2 regions of the Peribacillus sp. TH27 genome follow, and region 2 is predicted to be linked to the other one. Evidence: riboswitches for the same ligand, from Rfam matches in the RefSeq annotation. Region 2 holds a riboswitch; the other holds the start of a gene.
What was found. A riboswitch is a leader RNA that binds a small molecule or an ion and turns the genes downstream of it on or off. The one in region 2 is predicted to bind glycine.

Region 1: linked by a shared signal. The riboswitch ahead of JFU24_RS01870 (amino acid permease) and the one ahead of JFU24_RS13420 (amino acid permease) in region 2 are both predicted to bind glycine.

The regions. Positions count from the first base shown of each region.
Region 1 covers NZ_JAEKEV010000002.1:37,851-47,339, reverse strand. The annotation lists gene sdaAA (L-serine ammonia-lyase, iron-sulfur-dependent, subunit alpha) at 1-657, opposite strand, end outside; gene JFU24_RS01880 (serine dehydratase beta chain) at 657-1,169, opposite strand; gene glyA (serine hydroxymethyltransferase) at 1,189-2,439, opposite strand; glycine riboswitch at 2,559-2,664, opposite strand; gene JFU24_RS01870 (amino acid permease) at 2,982-4,370, opposite strand; glycine riboswitch at 4,736-4,792, opposite strand; glycine riboswitch at 4,796-4,898, opposite strand; glycine riboswitch at 5,346-5,439, opposite strand; glycine riboswitch at 5,440-5,541, opposite strand; gene speB (agmatinase) at 5,707-6,708, opposite strand; gene JFU24_RS01860 (aldehyde dehydrogenase family protein) at 7,148-8,620, opposite strand; gene JFU24_RS01855 (iron-containing alcohol dehydrogenase) at 8,809-9,489, opposite strand, start outside.
Region 2 covers NZ_JAEKEV010000002.1:2,486,670-2,496,158, reverse strand. The annotation lists gene JFU24_RS13450 (ABC transporter permease) at 1-616, shown strand, start outside; gene argH (argininosuccinate lyase) at 632-2,116, shown strand; gene JFU24_RS13440 (MepB family protein) at 2,407-3,000, shown strand; gene tnpB (IS200/IS605 family element RNA-guided endonuclease TnpB) at 3,258-4,463, shown strand; gene JFU24_RS13430 (sodium:solute symporter family protein) at 4,931-6,397, opposite strand; gene JFU24_RS13425 (DUF3311 domain-containing protein) at 6,394-6,594, opposite strand; gene JFU24_RS13420 (amino acid permease) at 6,783-8,123, opposite strand; glycine riboswitch at 8,303-8,381, opposite strand; gene JFU24_RS13415 (ketopantoate reductase family protein) at 8,937-9,489, shown strand, end outside.

The DNA.
Region 1 (9,489 bases), 2.4 Mb from region 2:
AACTTCCACAAGTCCTGCGACTGGATCACAAACCAAACCTAAAAGTGACTTCATCGCAATGGCTGTCGCATTCACGGCTTGCAGTGGTGTTCCACCTTTTAACTCAACGATTGTCCCCGCTGCCATGGCCGTTGCGGAGCCCACCTCTGCTTGACAGCCTCCAGCAGCCCCCGAAATGAAAGAACGGTTCGCAATGACAAGCCCGAGCATACTTGCCGTGAATAACCCCATAACTAAATCTTTATAAGGAGTGCCATCATTTTTATGAAGTGAAAACAGTACCCCAGGCAGAATCCCTGCTGCACCCGCAGTTGGGGTAGCTACAATGACCCCCATTCGGGCGTTACTTTCAGAAGTTGCCAATGAAAAGCTCATTGCATTGCTTATATAGCTGCCTGACAAAGATTTACCTTGTTGAACGTAATCATTCATTTTCAAAGCATCTCCGCCAGAAATTCCACTCGGTGCGGTTGTGGCATCCTTTATACCGTTATCAACGGCTTCCTTCATTTTAATCAATCGTTCTTCCATCATACTGATAATAGCTTGTTGGTCTCTTCCTGACTTTTCTGCTTCCATCATTAGCATGATTTCGCCAATGCTTTTTTCTTCTCTTTGACAAGCTTCATTTAGTTCTTTCATGGTCTGGATTTCCATCATATAGCCTTGTCCATTACTTTCTTTCTTGGATGATATGAACTAGCAAGAGCTGAAAAGTCATCACCTGCACTGAGTCGAATCGATACCATATCGTCGTCTATCATGAAAATCTTGGATAAACCACCACCAAGTGATGCTCCGCCTACCTTTACTACACAATCGCCGCGTTTTGCTGTCACGATTGTTGTGTTAGGATGGTCAAAATACTCGCAGCAGTTTTCAAATTCTATTTCGTACTGCATTCCATTTTCTTTTGCCCATTCCAACGAGTTTTTAATGCGTGAATCATCAGTATCCATTCCAAGTAATCCGCCAAGCAGTGCTTTATCTGTTCCATGTCCTTGATAGGTTTCAGCAAATGAATCATAGAATACAATTTTGACTTCTTTTGGATAATCTCCTAACAGTTCATGGATGAATTTACCAATTGACACGACTCCGGCTGTGTGGGAACTTGACGGTCCTACCATGATTGGACCTATTATGTCAAAACAACTTTGAAATTCCATTGTGTCCCCCCCTTTTTTCTTACACAGTAATTGGTTGTTGAAATAACGGATAAATATCACAAATTCCTTTGGTTGTTTCTTTTGCTTTCTCAAGAACGTCTTTATCCCCTTTACTCTTTAGAACAGCTGAAATCACTTTACCGATTTTCACCATTTCATCCTGCTTCATGCCTCGAGTTGTTAATGCTGCTGTTCCCATTCGGATACCACTGGTAACAAATGGCTTTTCCGGATCATATGGAATCGTATTTTTATTAGCGGTGATGCCTGCTTCTTCTAATAATTTCTCTGCTTCTTTTCCTGTTAAATTCCACGGACGTAAATCTAAAAGGACAATATGATTATCTGTTCCGCCAGAAACAAGAGCTGCACCTTCATTTTTTAATGTTTCACTAAGTGTTGCAGCATTTTCAATGACTTGTTTCGCATAGTCCTTAAAGCTTGGTTGTAATGCTTCGTTGAAAGCAACCGCTTTTGCTGCAATAATGTGCATGAGAGGGCCGCCCTGAATTCCTGGGAATACAGATTTATTAATCGATTTGATAATCTCTTCATCGTTTGTTAAAACGATACCCCCGCGAGGTCCTCTCAATGTTTTATGAGTAGTACTTGTCACAACATCTGCATATGGGATTGGGGATGGGTGAAGACCGGCCGCTACCAGCCCTGCAATATGAGCCATATCCACCATAAGTTTTGCTCCAACTTGATCAGCAATTTCTCTAAATCGTGCAAAATTAATGGTTCTTGGGTAGGCACTTGTCCCTGCAATAATCAATTTTGGTTTTTCTTTCTTTGCGATAGCTTCCAACTCATCATAATCAATTAATTGGGTATCTTCTCTAACTCCATAAGACACAACTTCAAACCATTTTCCTGAAACACTGACTGGACTTCCATGAGTTAAGTGGCCGCCATGTGAAAGGTTCATTCCCATTACTTTATCACCAGGCTGAAGTAGTGCGAAAAATACTGCGAAATTTGCTTGTGCACCCGAGTGAGGCTGAACATTTGCATATTTGGCACCAAACAGCTTTGTTAAGCGCTCAATAGCTGCTTGTTCTGCCACATCTACAAATTCACATCCGCCATAATAACGTTTTCCTGGATAACCTTCTGCATATTTATTCGTCATTACACTTCCCATTGCTTCTAATACATCCTGGCTGACGAAGTTTTCTGATGCAATCAACTCTAAGGTTTGATGCTGACGATTTTGCTCGTTTCTGATAGCTTGAAAAATGATTGAATCATTTTGCTGTAAACTCATTTGTACTCCCCCTTGAAAATTTTTGTATTAAAGGTTTGTTGCATAGCTAGTGACTACGAAACACTACCCTTTTTTGCGCACAAAAAAGAACAGAGAAGGGTAGCTTAGCTTAGCTTTCTCTACCCTTCTCTGTCCTTTTACCTGAGAGTTTAACCCTTTTATATTAATAGGGCCTTTCCCCTTTGGTGGCGTACTACTTTATACGCGCTCTCCAGAGGTGCGTCCAGTTGTGGTTCCATCTACCTGAGAGATTTGTTCCAAGGGTCTTTTTGGAACTTGCTCCTTCGGTGGCGTGTCGCATTGCACTCTCCCACAACCGTCATTCGCTCATATTGAATTTTTATTATATTTAGAATAATTGGTGGAAATAAGAATGTCAAGATTTTCTTGTAAGCGTTAACATTATTTTTTGAAAATTCTTACTTTATGAATGTCACATATGGTCATCCAGGTTACTCACGAGTCGCTTGTATCATCGTTTTTTGCAAGTTGACTATTTTGATAAAGTTAATAGTAGGTCCCTGACTTTTGTCCGTAGCCTCTTAATTTTCCGCTACCTCTTTCTGATTCGCCTGATCCGCATGATTTGCCTTCGTTTTCTGCATCTTATAAATCGCAATCAGCGAAATAAACCAAACAGGAGTTACGAACAAGGCAACACGAGTATCTTCCGCAAGTGCAAGCACAACAAGTACGAAAGCTAGGAAAGCAAGGATCAAGTAATTAGAAATTGGATAAAGTGGTAATTTAAATTTGTTCATTTTCGCTAGATCTGGCCTTGTTTTGCGGTATTTCAAATGACTGATGACAGTAATTCCCCAAATAAAGATGAAACATACTGTAGAAATACTTGTAATTAACGTAAATACTCCTTCTGGCATTAAATAGTTCAAAACAACGGAAGTTAGAATGACGACAGTTGAAAAGGCCAGTGCATTGGAAGGTACTTTACGGGCATTAAGTTTTGCAAATGGCACAGGTGCATTTTTATCTTTGGCAAGTGAGTATACCATCCGGCTTGTACTGAAGATTGCACTGTTGCATGCCGAAGCAGCCGATGTTAGGACGACAAAATTGACGATACCAGCAGCTGCAGCGATACCAACAGCCACGAATACTTGGACGAATGGGCTTTCCGATGGGATGATTGCGTTCCACGGATAAACACTCATAATGACAATAAGTGCGCCAATGTAGAAAATTATAATCCGAATAGGAATATTATTGATTGCTTTTGGGATAACTTTCTCTGGATCTTCTGTTTCACCTGCTGTAAGTCCTACAAGTTCAATACCAACAAACGCAAACACTACCATCTGGAATGAGAGGATAAATCCATTTATTCCATTTGGGAACATACCTTCGTGGCTCCATAGATTCGTGAAACTGGCTGCGCCTGAATCTGTGGAAAAGCCTTTAATAATCATGAAAATACCGATAACTATAAGTGCTAGAATAGCGATAACTTTAATTAATGCAAACCAGAATTCCATTTCGCCAAAAAGTTTTACGGTTGCTAGATTCATAAATAGCAAAATGACAAGCGCAATTAAACCTGGCATCCACTGTGGTACGGAGGGAAACCAATACTGGGTATAAAGACCAACTGCTGTTAAGTCGGCCATTGCGATTGAAATCCAGCAAAACCAGTAGGTCCAACCGGTGATAAATGCTGCCATATTACCTAAATAGTCTTTTACAAAGTCAACAAAAGAATTATATTCCAAATTGGTTAAGAGTAGTTCTCCAAGAGCGCGCATGATTAAAAAGCAAATTACGCCTGTAATCATGTAAGCAAATAAAATCGATGGTCCTGCTAAGTGAATAGATTTTCCTGCTCCGAGAAATAATCCCGTTCCAATTGCCCCGCCAATAGCGATTAGTTGTACGTGCCTGTTTTTTAGGCCTCTCGACAATTTTTGTTCCTGCATATGATTTCCCACTCCCTAATTTCCAGATAATTGAATAATAATATTCCGATAAAATTTTGACATATTATTATTCAACCCAACAAAGAAAACGCTTACAATTTTAATATAATATTACTCAATATGTTGCTGATAAATATTCTGGTTCTGGTGCAAACCTCGACATAATCTACCAAGCCTTTGAAAAGATAAAGGTATTGCATTCAACCTATTGCAGATTCTCTCTAAGGTAAAAGTTGTAGTCAGGAAAATTGAATAGAAAGACTCATTCTTTAATAAATTTCATAGCACAATCCTCCTTTTTTCGTTTGTGCTATCTTTCCCAGCATAAAAAGGGCATAGGAAAGATAGGTGTTCTCCTATCTTTCCTCTGTCCTTTTACCTGAGAGTTTAACTCCTTTGGTGGCTCATAGCTCTCTCCAGAGACGCGTCCTATTGTGGTCCTTTTACCTGAGAGATTCATACCCAATTTTTTTGGGAATTGCCCCTTCGGTGCTAAACAATGCGTTTAGTCTCTCCCACAATTATCATCCGCTGATATAAAATCGCATTAACAGTTGTATAATAAATGGTTCTAATGGAAATTTCAATAAATATCTGAAAAAACTTTATTTTCAGAATTTTAAATATAGAGATAGAGCTTTCTGACAGTTCATAAATTATATGCCCCTAGTACCCCAAGTGAATTGTGAATTGAATAGGAGTAGATTGCTTTTTACAGTCGATAAACACCGTTCATAATAGTGTACTTTTACAAACTACTTATACCTTTCAAATATACACTACAGAGGATGCTTTCTAGATAAAAGCATCCTCTGTTTACGTAATCATTATTATTGGAAATCATAAAGAAAAACCTCCAATTCAATACCGAAGTTATCTTTAATGTGCTTAATAGTTTTAGTCACTTAACTTCCCTTGTTTTGGTGTACAATTCAAACCAGAACAAAAACATTTAAAGTGATAACGTTGGCAACATTCCCTTCTCTGTCCTTTTAACTGAGAGTTTAACTCTATGCTAAAAAGAGTCTTCCTCTTTGGTGGCGTTTTATAAACGCGCTCTCCAGAGTTGCGTCCCATTGTGGTTCTTATACCTGAGAGATTTGTTCCAAGGTTTTTTTTGGACCTTGCTCCTTCGGTGGCTGTCTACATTGCACTCTCCCACAATCGTCAACCGCTATACGTTTTTTGAAATACTCTAAATATTCTAAATGAATAATTATTTACATAAGTGTTTTTTATGATATCGCCTCTATTTTTATACATATTCAGGAAACTAAGAAAAGATAAAACGGAGGAAAATCACTTTATATCAGCAAACGCTTTCAAATTTAACAGACTAATGCTTCTTTATGAAGTTCTGCTCTTGATGATCGCTGATTGCATCCTGGTTTCTCTCTTTTTCTTTTAAAACATAACTAAGCAAGTCTAATGAGAGGCGCGCTGCCACTTGTCCAGTTATTCCCGTATGATCGTAAGGAGTTGCAACTTCTACCATATCAAAACCGATTACTTCTCCTCTTTTTGCAATTCCATGAAGTAATTCGTTGACTTCATCATAAAGCAGGCCTCCAGGAGAAGGTGTGCCTGTCGCAGGGGCGATCGATGGGTCGAGGCCATCAATGTCCATGGTAATATAATATTTTTCACCTGCTGGAATAAGTTCCAAAACCTGTTCAAATCCCATCTTTCTCATTTGGCGGGGAGACAAGATGACACTTCCGTATTCTCTGGCAGCATCGACATCTTCTTTTTTACTGCTGCTGATTCCACGAATGCCCAATTGGAAAATCTTTTGAACATGATTCATTTCAGATAAGCGGCGGATGCAGCTTCCATGTCCAACCCGCATTCCTGAACGGTGATCTGCCCAGTCTAAATGCGCATCAATCTGGATCACATGAAATGGCCCGAGTTCACCCAAGCCCTTTCCTACTGGAATTGTAATGGAATGATCTCCACCTAAAACAACCGGCATTGCACCTTTTGAAACGATTTTTCGAATGGCTTCTTCCGTATTATCATGGGATTGCATCATATCCCCATGTACTATGTCTACATCGCCGCAATCAACAACTTTCCATTTCGGGCCAAGATACATGATATCATTTTCAATATCATAGGCTCCATCTAACCCGAAACTATATAATGTAGAGCCTTCACGAATTCCTCTTGGACCCATTCTTGCGCCTGGCTTCCATTGTGTTCCCATATCATTTGGAACTCCAATGACAGCTACATCTGCATCTAGCTGGTCTAGATCCGGACATACGGGATATTTCCCGAAAGTACAGATTCCGGTAAAAGGTAAATTAAGATGTTGTTTTTCATTATTCGACATGTACTTTGCCTCCCACTTGTATTACGTTCTCGTTAATATATATGCAAGCTTCATGCCAACCTATAAAACTAGGCAAAATGGAATTGTGTAGTCAATAATGACTATCAGGAACCAACATATTTTCTGATTACTCGATTCTCCTTAGTAAACGCCACAGAGAAAGAGCGCGGGGGAATATAATTCATATATAGTAAAATATTATTTTTGTTTTATTAGGTCTTAAAAAAGACAAATCTTGATGAACTGGCTTTTTACTCGTAAAATAAAACAATTAGGCTGACAGCTTTCTTTCTGTTATAGCCCATCTTCAGAATTAATATTTGAAAATTTTTAAATTTTAAAATATTTGTGAATTCAAAAAAGTGCATCCTCTATTATTAGTCAAAAATTTCTTCGATGTAAGCATTACTCACTCTCTTTTATCTCTACTTCTCCATTTTTAATGATCAAACCACTTGGTTGGCTCCACTTCTAAATTAATGTTGATTTGTTTTACCTCACTAAACTCATCTAAACCATAAGTTCCTAACCCCCGACCAATCCCGCTCTGCTTGTAGCCTCCCCATGGTGCTTCATTGTAGGCTAGATTGTAGGCATTAATCCATGTAATTCCGGCTCTTATTTTCTTAATCACTCTTAAAGCCTTCGCACCGTCTTGGGAAAATACACCTGCTGCGAGGCCGTATGGAGTATCATTGGCAAGCTGGATGGCTTCCGCTTCATCTTTAAACTTTTGTACAGTCAGTACTGGCCCAAATATTTCTTCCTGAACAATTCTCATGTCCGGTTTGGTATCAACAAATATTGTCGGCTCAACAAAATAGCCCTTTTCAAGTCCATTGCTTGTGATACGCTTGCCGCCGCAGGCTAATGTAGCCCCTTCTTCTATGCCATGTTGAATATATTGGAGTACCTCATTCATATGTGCTTCACTGACAAGGGCACCCATTTCTGTAGATGGTTGATCACCAGGGCCGACCCGGATCTTTTTCGCTTTCTCTATCAGTCTATCGATAAACTTGTCGTGAATGCTCTCTTCAAGCAGCAAACGCGATCCTGCATTACAAACTTGGCCGGCGTTGACAAAAATTCCATATAAAGCATAATCCACGGCCGTATCAAAGTCTGCGTCGGCAAAAACGATGTTAGGTGACTTGCCGCCTAATTCGAGTGCAATGTTTTTAATATTTCCAGCTGCTTTTTGCATGACGTTTCTTCCTGTTGACGTGCTGCCAGTAAACGAAACCATATCAACTTTATCGCTTTCCGCTAGTTCATTTCCTACTGTTCCCCCACCACCCATAACTAGGTTTGCAACACCATCTGGTATGCCAACTTCTTTGATAATCTCGAACAATTTAGTGGTGGTAACCGGAGTTATCCCGGCTGGTTTAAACACGACCGTATTTCCTGCAGCAAGGGCAGGGGCTATTTTCCAAGCTCCCGTCAGTAAAGGGAAATTCCACGGAGCGATCAGTCCACATACCCCTACCGGCTCTCGAACAACCATAGCCTGTACAGGACCAGAAACAGGATACGTTTGGCCGTCAGGTTTAGTGACTAAGCCGGCATAATAACGAAAACAATCCGCTGCGTCAGCCATGTCAAACTCTGACTCTTTAAGAGGTTTTCCGGTATTGGCTGTTTCAAGTTGGCTAAGCTCAGATACATGTTCTTCAATTTTCTCTGCTATTTTAAATAAATAGGAAGCCCGTTCCGAAGCCGGTAAGTCCGACCAAATCCCGGAATCAAATGCGGTTCGTGCCGCATCAATGGCCATCCGGGCATCTTCTGCATTTCCGTTAGGTGCCTCTGCAATGATCTTGCCGTTTGCCGGATTTACAATATTTTTCTTCTGTTTACTTAAAGAATCCATCCACTCACCGTTTATAAACATTTTCAACTTATGCAATTTGAAAAACCTCCAGTTCGTTATTCTTACTTTATAGCAATCTCATATCCATAAATAGCTAATTATGTACCCGCAGCAAGTGGGCATACGCATGTTTTCTGTAAACCATGGCGGCCGCCCAATTAAAACTCCCATTAAGCCGACCGCCGATTCAAAAATTCTAGATCAACATTAATCTAGTTAAATTTTTAAATTAATGTTGTGTTTTTCGCCTCATAAGTCTTTTGGAATAATGCCAAATAATCTTCGCGTGTCACTTTTCTTGAATTCGTCTGTGTACATAAATGAACTGCTGCCCCGTCAGCAAGGAATGGGAAATCTTCAGGATTGATATTATTTAAATCTCGAAAATCAGGAATGCCAATTTTACGAGCAAGCTCTTTTAACAAAACAACACCTTCATAGGCAGTTTCCTCAATTGTTTTACCTTCTTTATTTGCTCCAAGTTTTTCAGCTACAATTGAATGCTTTTCAGGGTTTGAAGGAATATTAAATTCAAACACATGTGGAAGAAATATAGAATTTGCTACCCCATGTGGAGTATCATAAAGACCTCCAAGTGGTTCAGCCATAGCATGTACAGCACCAAGATCCGCGTGATTAAATGCCATACCTGCAATTAAACTGGCTACAAGCATATTTTTCCGTCCTTCTAAGTCGTTCCCATTTTCTACAGCTAACGGAAGGTACTTAGCAATTAATTCAATTGAATAAAGACTGAGAGCATCTGAAATTGGTTCAGCAATATTGCTGGTATAAGCTTCGATAGCATGTGTAAGTGCATCCATTCCAGTAGCAGCAGTAATAGATTTAGGCAGAGTTAGAGTTAATTCAGGATCCAAAATTGCTAGTTTCGGAGCCAATCTAAT
Region 2 (9,489 bases):
TTTACTAATGGCTGTTATTGCCACACTAGCAAATTTGGTGTTTGGGGTCATAGCGTCCTATGTTCTTGTCAAACGGAAATTCATTGGGAAAAGCTTTATTGATATTCTAGTCATGATTCCATGGGCCTTGCCTGCAACGGTTATTGGGATGAACTTGATATTTGCATTTAATGAACCTAGCGTTTTTTCTTTCGGTCAGATATTAGTAGGAACATTTTGGATTCTGCCCCTTGCCTATTTCGTTAGACATATTCCGCTTGTTGTCCGCTCAACTAACGCCGTTCTAGAGCAGCTTGATGACTCGATTGAGGAAGCAGCAAGAAACTTGGGGGCAAAGTGGTTTTATACCTTCAGAAAGGTCATTTTACCGATTATTATGCCTGGCGTTTTATCAGGGACATTATTAGCCTTTATCGAGTCTGTAGGAGAATTCCCAACCTCAGTCCTATTGTATACGATTTCTAACAGACCTATATCTATTGAAATTATGAATCAGCTTCGGATGTTCAATATGGGGCAGGCAGCTGCTTATGGGATGATTCAAATCACGCTGATTGTTATTGTTCTTTTTATTTCGAATAAGTTTTTTGGAATCAAAGCAGAAAAAGCCTTATAAATCGGGGGTAAAAAGATGAGTAAGCTGGATGAATTTATCAAAAATGAAGGTAGTGTTTTTCCAGGAAAAACATATGTAGAAGAGCTTCTAATGCCAGTTTTTAATGATCAAAGAGATTACTTATTTCATGTGATGTTCGATATTCATCGAGCACATGTGATCATGCTTTCAGAACAAAAGATTATTAAAGAAGAAGAAGCAAAAATTATGCTGGATGGGATTCGGAAAGTGGCTCAAACAGATCTCACCCTCCTGACCTATCAACCTCAATTCGAAGACTTATTTTTCATGATGGAGGCAAAGATTGGCGAAGAAATCGGTCATGAGCTTGCAGGAAAGATTCATATCGGTCGCAGTCGTAATGATATGGGAGTTGCAATGTATCGGCTTGTTTTGAGGGGCCATCTTCTTCAATTAATTGGCTATGCAGACCAATTGAGTGAGTCATTCTTGGTGCAAGCTGAAAAGCATATAGAAACCTATATTACGGGTTACACGCATACTCAGCCAGCTCAGCCGACTACATTGGGCCACTACTTTCTAGCCATTTATGATGTTCTTCAAAGAGATATTGGACGGTTATGGGCAGCCTATGAAACGGTGAACCTATCCCCTCTGGGAGCAGCCGCATTAACCACAACTGGTTTTCCAATCAGCCGGAATCGTACCGCTGAATTGCTTGGCTTTGAGGCGGTTGTTGAAAATTCCTATGACTCGATTGGCGGGGCCGATTATTTATTAGAAACTGCAACTGCAATTATGACGTGCATGGTCAATACTGGAAGATGGATTCAAGATTTTTTGCAGCATGTGACAAGGGAGTTTGGTACATTTTATGTGGCAGATCCTTATGTTCAAGTAAGCAGTATCATGCCGCAAAAAAGAAATCCAGTATCAATTGAACATTCCCGATCAATTGCCAGCAGTGCGTATGGTGATGCGCTTGCTGCAATGAATATGATCCACAATACTCCATTTGGTGATATCGTCGATACGGAAGATGATTTACAGCCGCATTTATATCGAGCATTTTCGAATGCAGGCCGTGTCATGAAACTAATGTATGCAGTCATATCAACTTTGAAAGTAAATGAAGAACATACAAAAAAAATGGCCGCAAAATCTAGTATCACGGTTACTGAATTAGCAGATACTCTATCAAGAGATTACGAGATATCATTTAGGAAAGCTCATTCCATAGCTAGTCATATTGCAAAACGGTCGATAAGTGAAGGGAAAGAGTTATATGATTGGGACACACAAGACATTAACAAGATTATTAATGAATTCGTTTCAGTGAATATAGCAGAAGACGAATGGAAAAAAATCATCTCCCCCGAATATTTTGTGGAGATTAGAAGCATTCAAGGTGGGCCTAGCCCGAAAGAAGTTTCGAGGATGATTGTGAATAGAAAACAAAAACTAGAACAACAGGTGCAGGAATATAAGGAAATTGTTAAAGCTTTGAATGATAGAAGGAAAGCTTTAGTGGAATATTGAGGTTGCAGCTTTGGAAAATCCCGTAAGCAGAACAAGTGGAAAAGTCAGCATAATGATTAAAGACCCGGGAGGAAGTTGCCTGGGTTTTTTTTAGGTTCATTCCATTTTATTTAAATGTCATCTAACTATTTACAGGGCTAGGGCTTTGATAAATAATGCTGTTGATAATTGAATATAGCGAACGAATGTTCTAAAATGAGGGAACAGAACGAGAGTGAGGTGTATCGAATGGCTTTGTAAGAGAATATAGTAAAATGACTAGAAAGCTTTAAAATGGAGGATTAGAACAGATGGATGAGAAAAATCAAGACTTATTAGAATCAGATCTCAGCGTTCAAAATTCCGGGGCTTCCTCTGACACAATTCATAGTGACCTTCTTGCAGCAAAGGAACTTGTTTATAGCCCGTGCAGGTTTGAGTTCTCACAACCACTAATAGAAGCACAAAACGCTGAATATGGAGCCTATATATTCAAGTTGAATACCCTTTCCATTAGATTTCGTGTGGCTAAAATCACACCTACAAAGGTTGGACAATTTGTGACTTTGTGGGAGAGAATTGGGGATGGAGCGATTCAACCATATGACATATCAGATCCAGCTGATTTGTTTGTTATTAGTACTCGCAAAGGTAATAACTTTGGTCAGTTTGTATTTCCAAAAGCGGTTTTATTGGATCAGAATATAGTATCTAATAAAGGTAAAGGTGGTAAACGAGCAATACGCGTTTACCCACCTTGGGACAAGCCTACTAGCCGTCAGGCACAAAAAACTCAGATATGGCAGCTAAAATATTTCATAGAGATACCTATAAATACACCAATAGACTGTGTTCGTGTTCAAATGCTTTACAGTCCAAATCACGCAAGTCAATTAGAAAAATAATTATGGTCTCTATGGATTTGGGAATATGGTACGAAAGAGTTGTTAGCATTTGATGAATTATTATCAGTATCGTTAAACATAGGCATGAATAAAGGAATCTTTTTATCATTTCACGCCAGAAGACTCCCTCTTCAAGCGTGTGAAGGGCGAGAGCCCAACGGTAAGGGGGAGATGAATGGGGGTTGGCATAAGCCAAAGTAATCTTTTGACAAACATACGTTCGATTGTTAATAATAACTATAAGGGGGGTGAAACCAATGGTCGTAAACAAAGCTTATAAATTTCGAATCTATCCAACTAAAGAACAACTAGTTCTAATCAATAAAACGATCGGCTGCTCCCGTTTTGTCTATAACTTCTTTTTAAGCAAACAAAAGGAGAAAGATGCCTACTGGTATATTTGTGAAGAAATGAAGCAGAACGGCCAATTATCCTCTAATGAATGGAAAGGTTCTTTTCTGAATAAATACGCAACAATCAAAGAACTTCCAGCTTTAAAGAAAGAGTATTCTTTCCTGAAAGAAGTAGACAGTATTGCCTTACAGAAATCGGTGGAAAATTTAGCAGATTCCTATAGTCGATATTATAAAAAGCAAAACAAGTCACCACGCTTCAAATCGAAAAAGAATCCTATCCATTCCTACACGACTAAACATACGAATGGAAATATCGGAATGATTGGAAACAAAATCAAATTGCCAAAACTCGGTCTAGTTCGTTTTGCTAAAAGCCGCGAAGTCGAAGGGCGAATCATCAATGCCACAATCAGGCGGAACCCTTCGGGTAGATATTTCATTTCCGTTTTAGCGGAAACCAATGTACAAGTACTTCCTAAAACGAATCGTTCGTGCGGTGTAGATGTTGGCTTGAAGAATTTTGCTATTCTTTCAGATGGTACGGTCTATCAAAACCCAAAATTCTTCCGGACGGTCGAAAAGAAATTGTCCAAAGCACAACGGATTCTTTCAAGGCGACAAGAAATAGCCTTGAATCAAAATAAACCATTGGCTGAAACCAAAAACTATCAAAAACAAAAACGAAAAGTGGCTATCCTACACGAAAAAATTTCAAATGCCCGAATGGATTACTTACATAAAGTTTCTACCGAAATCATCAAAAACCACGATGTGATTGGAATGGAAGACTTGCAAGTGTCGAATGTGATGAAAAATCACAAACTAGCTAAAGCTATTAGTGAAGTGTCTTGGTACCAATTCAAAAAAATGTTGGAATACAAAGCAAAATGGTATGGTAAACAAATCGTGACCGTATCTAAAACGTTTGCTTCTAGCCAATTGTGTTCTAGCTGCGGTTACCAAAATAAAGACGTTAAACATCTGAATCTTCGTGAATGGGATTGTCCTTTTTGTTCTACTCACCACGATCGAGATATTAACGCAGGACTCAATCTAATGAATGAAGCCATAAGGCTTCTAACCGTAGGAACTACGGGGATAGCCTAATTAAAAATTGGCCGATAGGCTAATGTTCTTAGGAATCCCCCACTTCAATCAGACCGTAAGGTCGATAAGTGGTGGGTAGTTCAACGTATACTTACACGAATTTCTAGAGCTTCTTTTTTTTTTTTAGAGGATTTTGATTTCCTGAATCTGAAAGAAGTGAACCGCAGAATGACCCGTAAATTATTTCTTGTATCTTTCATCAGTACGATCTTTTGAAAACCATTTTATCTGTTGATTGCCAAGGCCCCTGCTGTCATTCATTACTCATGTCCAAAGAGAATAATAGACCGTTAGAGGGAAAAAAGACAAGAAAAAGAAGTGTGTATCCTTTATGGGGTATGGGATACATAACATGATAAAGGCTCAGTCTTTTGACTGAGCCTTTCGATTGTATAATTTACGGTGCACTTTTAATCCCCAAAAACCACAGTCAAAGAATTACTTCATATATCTTTAATAGATTTAGATTATTTTGCGGGATCTAACTGAACCGAGAGCTTTCTGAAAGCGAGACTTACAGTAATCATAACAAAGAAATTGACCGCCAAGGCAATGATTCCAACATTCAAATCTTTCGCTGCCTGTGGTAAGGATGGAAACATGGTACCTATGGTTGAATGACTAAGCGTAATGTAGGTTACGATGGCCAATCCGCAGATGATCCCGGCGATTGCTCCATATTTGTTGATGGTATTAGTTTTTTTCAGGCTAAAGAGAAGAGACGGAAATAACTGTGTGATAAGACTGTATCCCATGAGAATTAATGCTGACATCGTTTCCCCGCCGTTTAATGTAAAGTAGACTGCTATTAATGCAATAACAGGAACGAGGAACTTTGCTAATCTTACAACGTTCCGATCGGATACTGTAGGTGCAAATTCCTTATAGACGTTTTTCGCGAGCAGTGTAGCCACACTCATTAAAAGCATGGATCCCGGTACTAATGCGGTCAGCATTCCAGCTCCGCCGATTATGCCTATAAACCATGGATCAAAGGTCTCAATAGAAAGGCGCAGCAATGAGAGGTCTGCATCTGCCCCAACGAGTCCAGGCACTTTCAATATAGCAGTAAATCCTACAAAAAAGACAAATAACAACATGAGCGTATATAACGGACTGATTATAGCATTTTTACGAAATACTTTCCCGCTGCGCGCCGAATAGACAGCGCTGAAAACTTGGGGCCACATGTAAAAACCGAATACAAGCAATATTACCGTGGAGATAAACCATGAAACACTAAGCCCCTGTTCAGGAAGCTTTAGAAAACCAGGCTGGGCTGCATTTACGGCCTCAAACATCGGTTGAAAACCACCAAAGTAATGAATAGGAAGATAAATTCCTAAGAATCCTATAATCACGATCATCATGATATCTTTAATGACTGCTGTCCAAACTGAGCCGTGTATTCCAGAAATCATAACATAAATAGTAAGGCTGATTGCTCCCATCCAGACCGCGGTAGACATTGAAATTGCTCCATAAGATGCTTCTGAAACAATAATCCCTAATCCTTTAAGTTGCACGACAATCACTGGAATCATAGATACCACACCGACAAGTGCTGCCAGAATTCCTAAGCTTGGGCTCTTATACTTGCTTACAAAGAAATCAGATTGAGACATTAGACTATTTTCTTTGGCATATTTCCATATTTCCGGAAGAAGCCAATATGACAATACATAAGACAAAGTAATGTAAATAAGGACGTATAAAGCGGGTGCACCCTTACCATAAGCCCAGCCGCTGCCGCCAAGAAAGGAAAACGTCGTATAAATTTCTCCAGCCATCAATAGAAAGACGAATATAGCACCAAAACCACGGCCTCCAACCGTCCATTGTTCCAAATTCATGTCTTTTCCTTTTGAAGATCGAATACCTAAAAAGATTGATAAAAGTAAAAATCCTAAAATAATTAAGAGGGAAATATTCATTCCTGGTCACCTTCCCGATTTCTGGGGTCCAACTTATACATGATGCCCAAAATAACGGATGTAAGGACCACCCACATAGCCATCCAAAACATATTAAAAGGCATCCCTAATACATAAGGTTCTATTCTGTTAACAAACGGAAGAAATCCTAATATGCCTATAAAAGGAACTAGAGTAAGTATATATATAATCTTCATTAATCCAACCCCTCCATTCTAAGTGAAAAGTCATTCATATCGACTTACAGTACCTTACACTATTTTAATATAAAATTTACTGTGGCTGCATTATATATTTTAGTAGCGCTTCTCTGTGTTAGCAAAATAAATTGAAAAAAAGGAAGGGAGTGTCCCTTCCTTTTAATTCCTGCGACCATGAAAAATAGCTACTTTTTTTTCTGATAATTATAGAGTACGAGTAGAAGAATGAACCAGATTGGCGTCATTAACAGTGAAAGTCGTGTAGCTTCAGCGAATAGCATAACGATTAGGATGAACAGAAATAATCCTAAAATAACGTAATTGATAAAGGGTGTAAAAGGAGCTTTGAATGTAGATTGGGCTCTCAAGTCCGGACGTTTTTTCGTATATTTGATATGTGAAATCAAGATGATGCTCCAAACCCAAATAAAACAGATGGCACTGATTGTAGTTACTATTGTAAAGGCCTGTTCAGGTATCATTTTGCTTAGCAATGCCCCTACGGAGACGACGATTGCCGATGTAACCAAGGCATTACTTGGAACAGCATGTTTATTTAATTTTGCTAATTTTGCAGGAGCATCGTTATTATTGCTTAATGTATAAAGCATACGGCTTGTTGAAAATAAACCGCTGTTGCCGGCAGATGCAGCGGATGTCAGGACAACAAAATTGATAATCCCTGCAGCGATTGGAATGCCGATTAGTGTAAAGACTTCTACGAATGGACTGCTTGATGCATCCAGCTGTGTCCAAGGATTGACGCATAGAATGACGAGTATGGCACCTACATAGAAAAGTAAAATTCGGACCGGGATTTTATTGATGGCTGATGGTATATTTTTTTTCGGGTTAGCTGTTTCTGCTGCAGAAACACCAATTAATTCGACCCCTACAAAGGAGAAGACAACCAATTGTAAAGATAGCAGGAAGCCGGATACGCCGTTCGGAAACATGCCTCCGTGGCTCCAAAGGTTGGTGAGTGAAACGGTTCCTGTATTGGTTTTAAAGCCAATGACTAACAGGATGATGCCTACAATAATCAAGGCAATAATCGTGATGACTTTAATGAGCGCGAACCAGAATTCAAGTTCTCCAAACAATTTAACCGTCAATAGATTCAATCCTAACAGAATGACTAGGCATGCAAGAGCTGGTATCCATTGAGGGATATCGAACCAATATTGCATATAGACACCAACCGCAATGATATCGGCCATGGCTGTCATGATCCAACAGAACCAATAGGTCCATCCGGTTACGAATCCAGCCCACGGCCCGATATATTCGGTAGCGAATTCGGTGAATGACGTATAACCGGCGTTGGATAAAAGTAATTCCCCTAAAGCCCTCATAACAAAAAATAAGGCAATCCCTATAATAAGATAGGAAAAGATAATGGATGGGCCTGCTAATTGGATGGCTTTACCGGATCCAAGAAATAAACCGGTACCAATGGTTCCTCCTATTGCAATTAATTGTATATGGCGATTTTTTAAATCTCTTTTCAATTCCTGTTTAGCCAATTTGAGCATCTCCCGTTGTATATGATCTTAGTCGTGTGGAGCGTTATTCCACATTCCGTGTAGCTCGTTGTTTTCACCTCGCTTATGCCATTGAATGGCAATATCTTGGATTTTGGACAATAAAAAAAGAGATTGGATACTACCAATCTCGTCAGGTTTAAGAATAACAATTCATCATTCGTTACTCTTCTGTCCTTTTGCCTGAGATTGTGAATCCTTCGGCGCTGTACTATGTACAGTCTCTCCAGAAGCTGCTCCTGCTATAGTGTGATCCATAGCATTCAACGCTTGCTAGTATGCGGTTGTAATAAATGTCCGTTTGTAGAAGAATTGAATCTTCCTTCGGTCATTTGTCATTATACTTAAATAACGTCAATATAATATTGGAATTCTATCATTGTTTATTCTATAGGTCAATATGGAAATTGGAAAGTTAGCGAGTAATGTAGTTGGTATATATCAACTCTTTAAAAATAGTGATTGGAAAAGCCATAATGACTGTAGCTGATAGTTAACGGGTACACTTTAAAATCAATACAAAAAACAACAACAAATTTTGTGGTTATCGTTCCTCAGAAAAGTAGACTTCGTTTAAGCCTTAATTTTCCTTTTGGTGATATATATGAACCAAAAAGAAGCTGTAAGGGATGTTACAAACCCCTCGTGTCATTATTGGTATTTCACAATATTGTAGCTTTTCTAGGTGGTTTTTTTCTAAACAATTCATACCATAGAACTGGCATTTTAATCGCGACCGTTTTCCGAATAGTGTGATAATATTTAGGTAAAAAGGTGAAGGGAATTAGGGATGCTATGGCGATAAAGACAGTATCAATTGTTGGATTAGGAGCACTGGGCATTTTATATGGACATCATTTATCAAAGGAAATGCCGAAGAAGAATGTGAGGATTATTGCGGATACAGCTAGAATAAAGAGATATGTCCAGGATGGGGTTTATTGCAATGGTGAGCTTTGTGACTTTCATTATGTAACGCCTGAAGAAATATGCGAGCCTGCAGATTTGATGATTTTTACTGTTAAATTTAGTGGATTGGAAGATGCTATTGAAGCGGTGAAGAATCAAATTGGAAAACAGACGATTATTATTTCTGCTTTGAATGGGATCACAAGTGAAGCGATTATTGGTGAGGCGTATGGAAAGGATAAAGTCTTATATTGTGTTGCGCAAGGTATGGATGCTGTTAAAGAAGAAAATAAGTTGACATACGACCATATGGGCATACTCTGCCTTGGTGAGCGGGAACCTGGATTGGTTTCAGAAAAGGTTCAGCAGGTGGCAGATTTTTTTGAAAAAATGAAGGTCCCATATGAGATAGATACGGATATGTATAAGCGGCAATGGG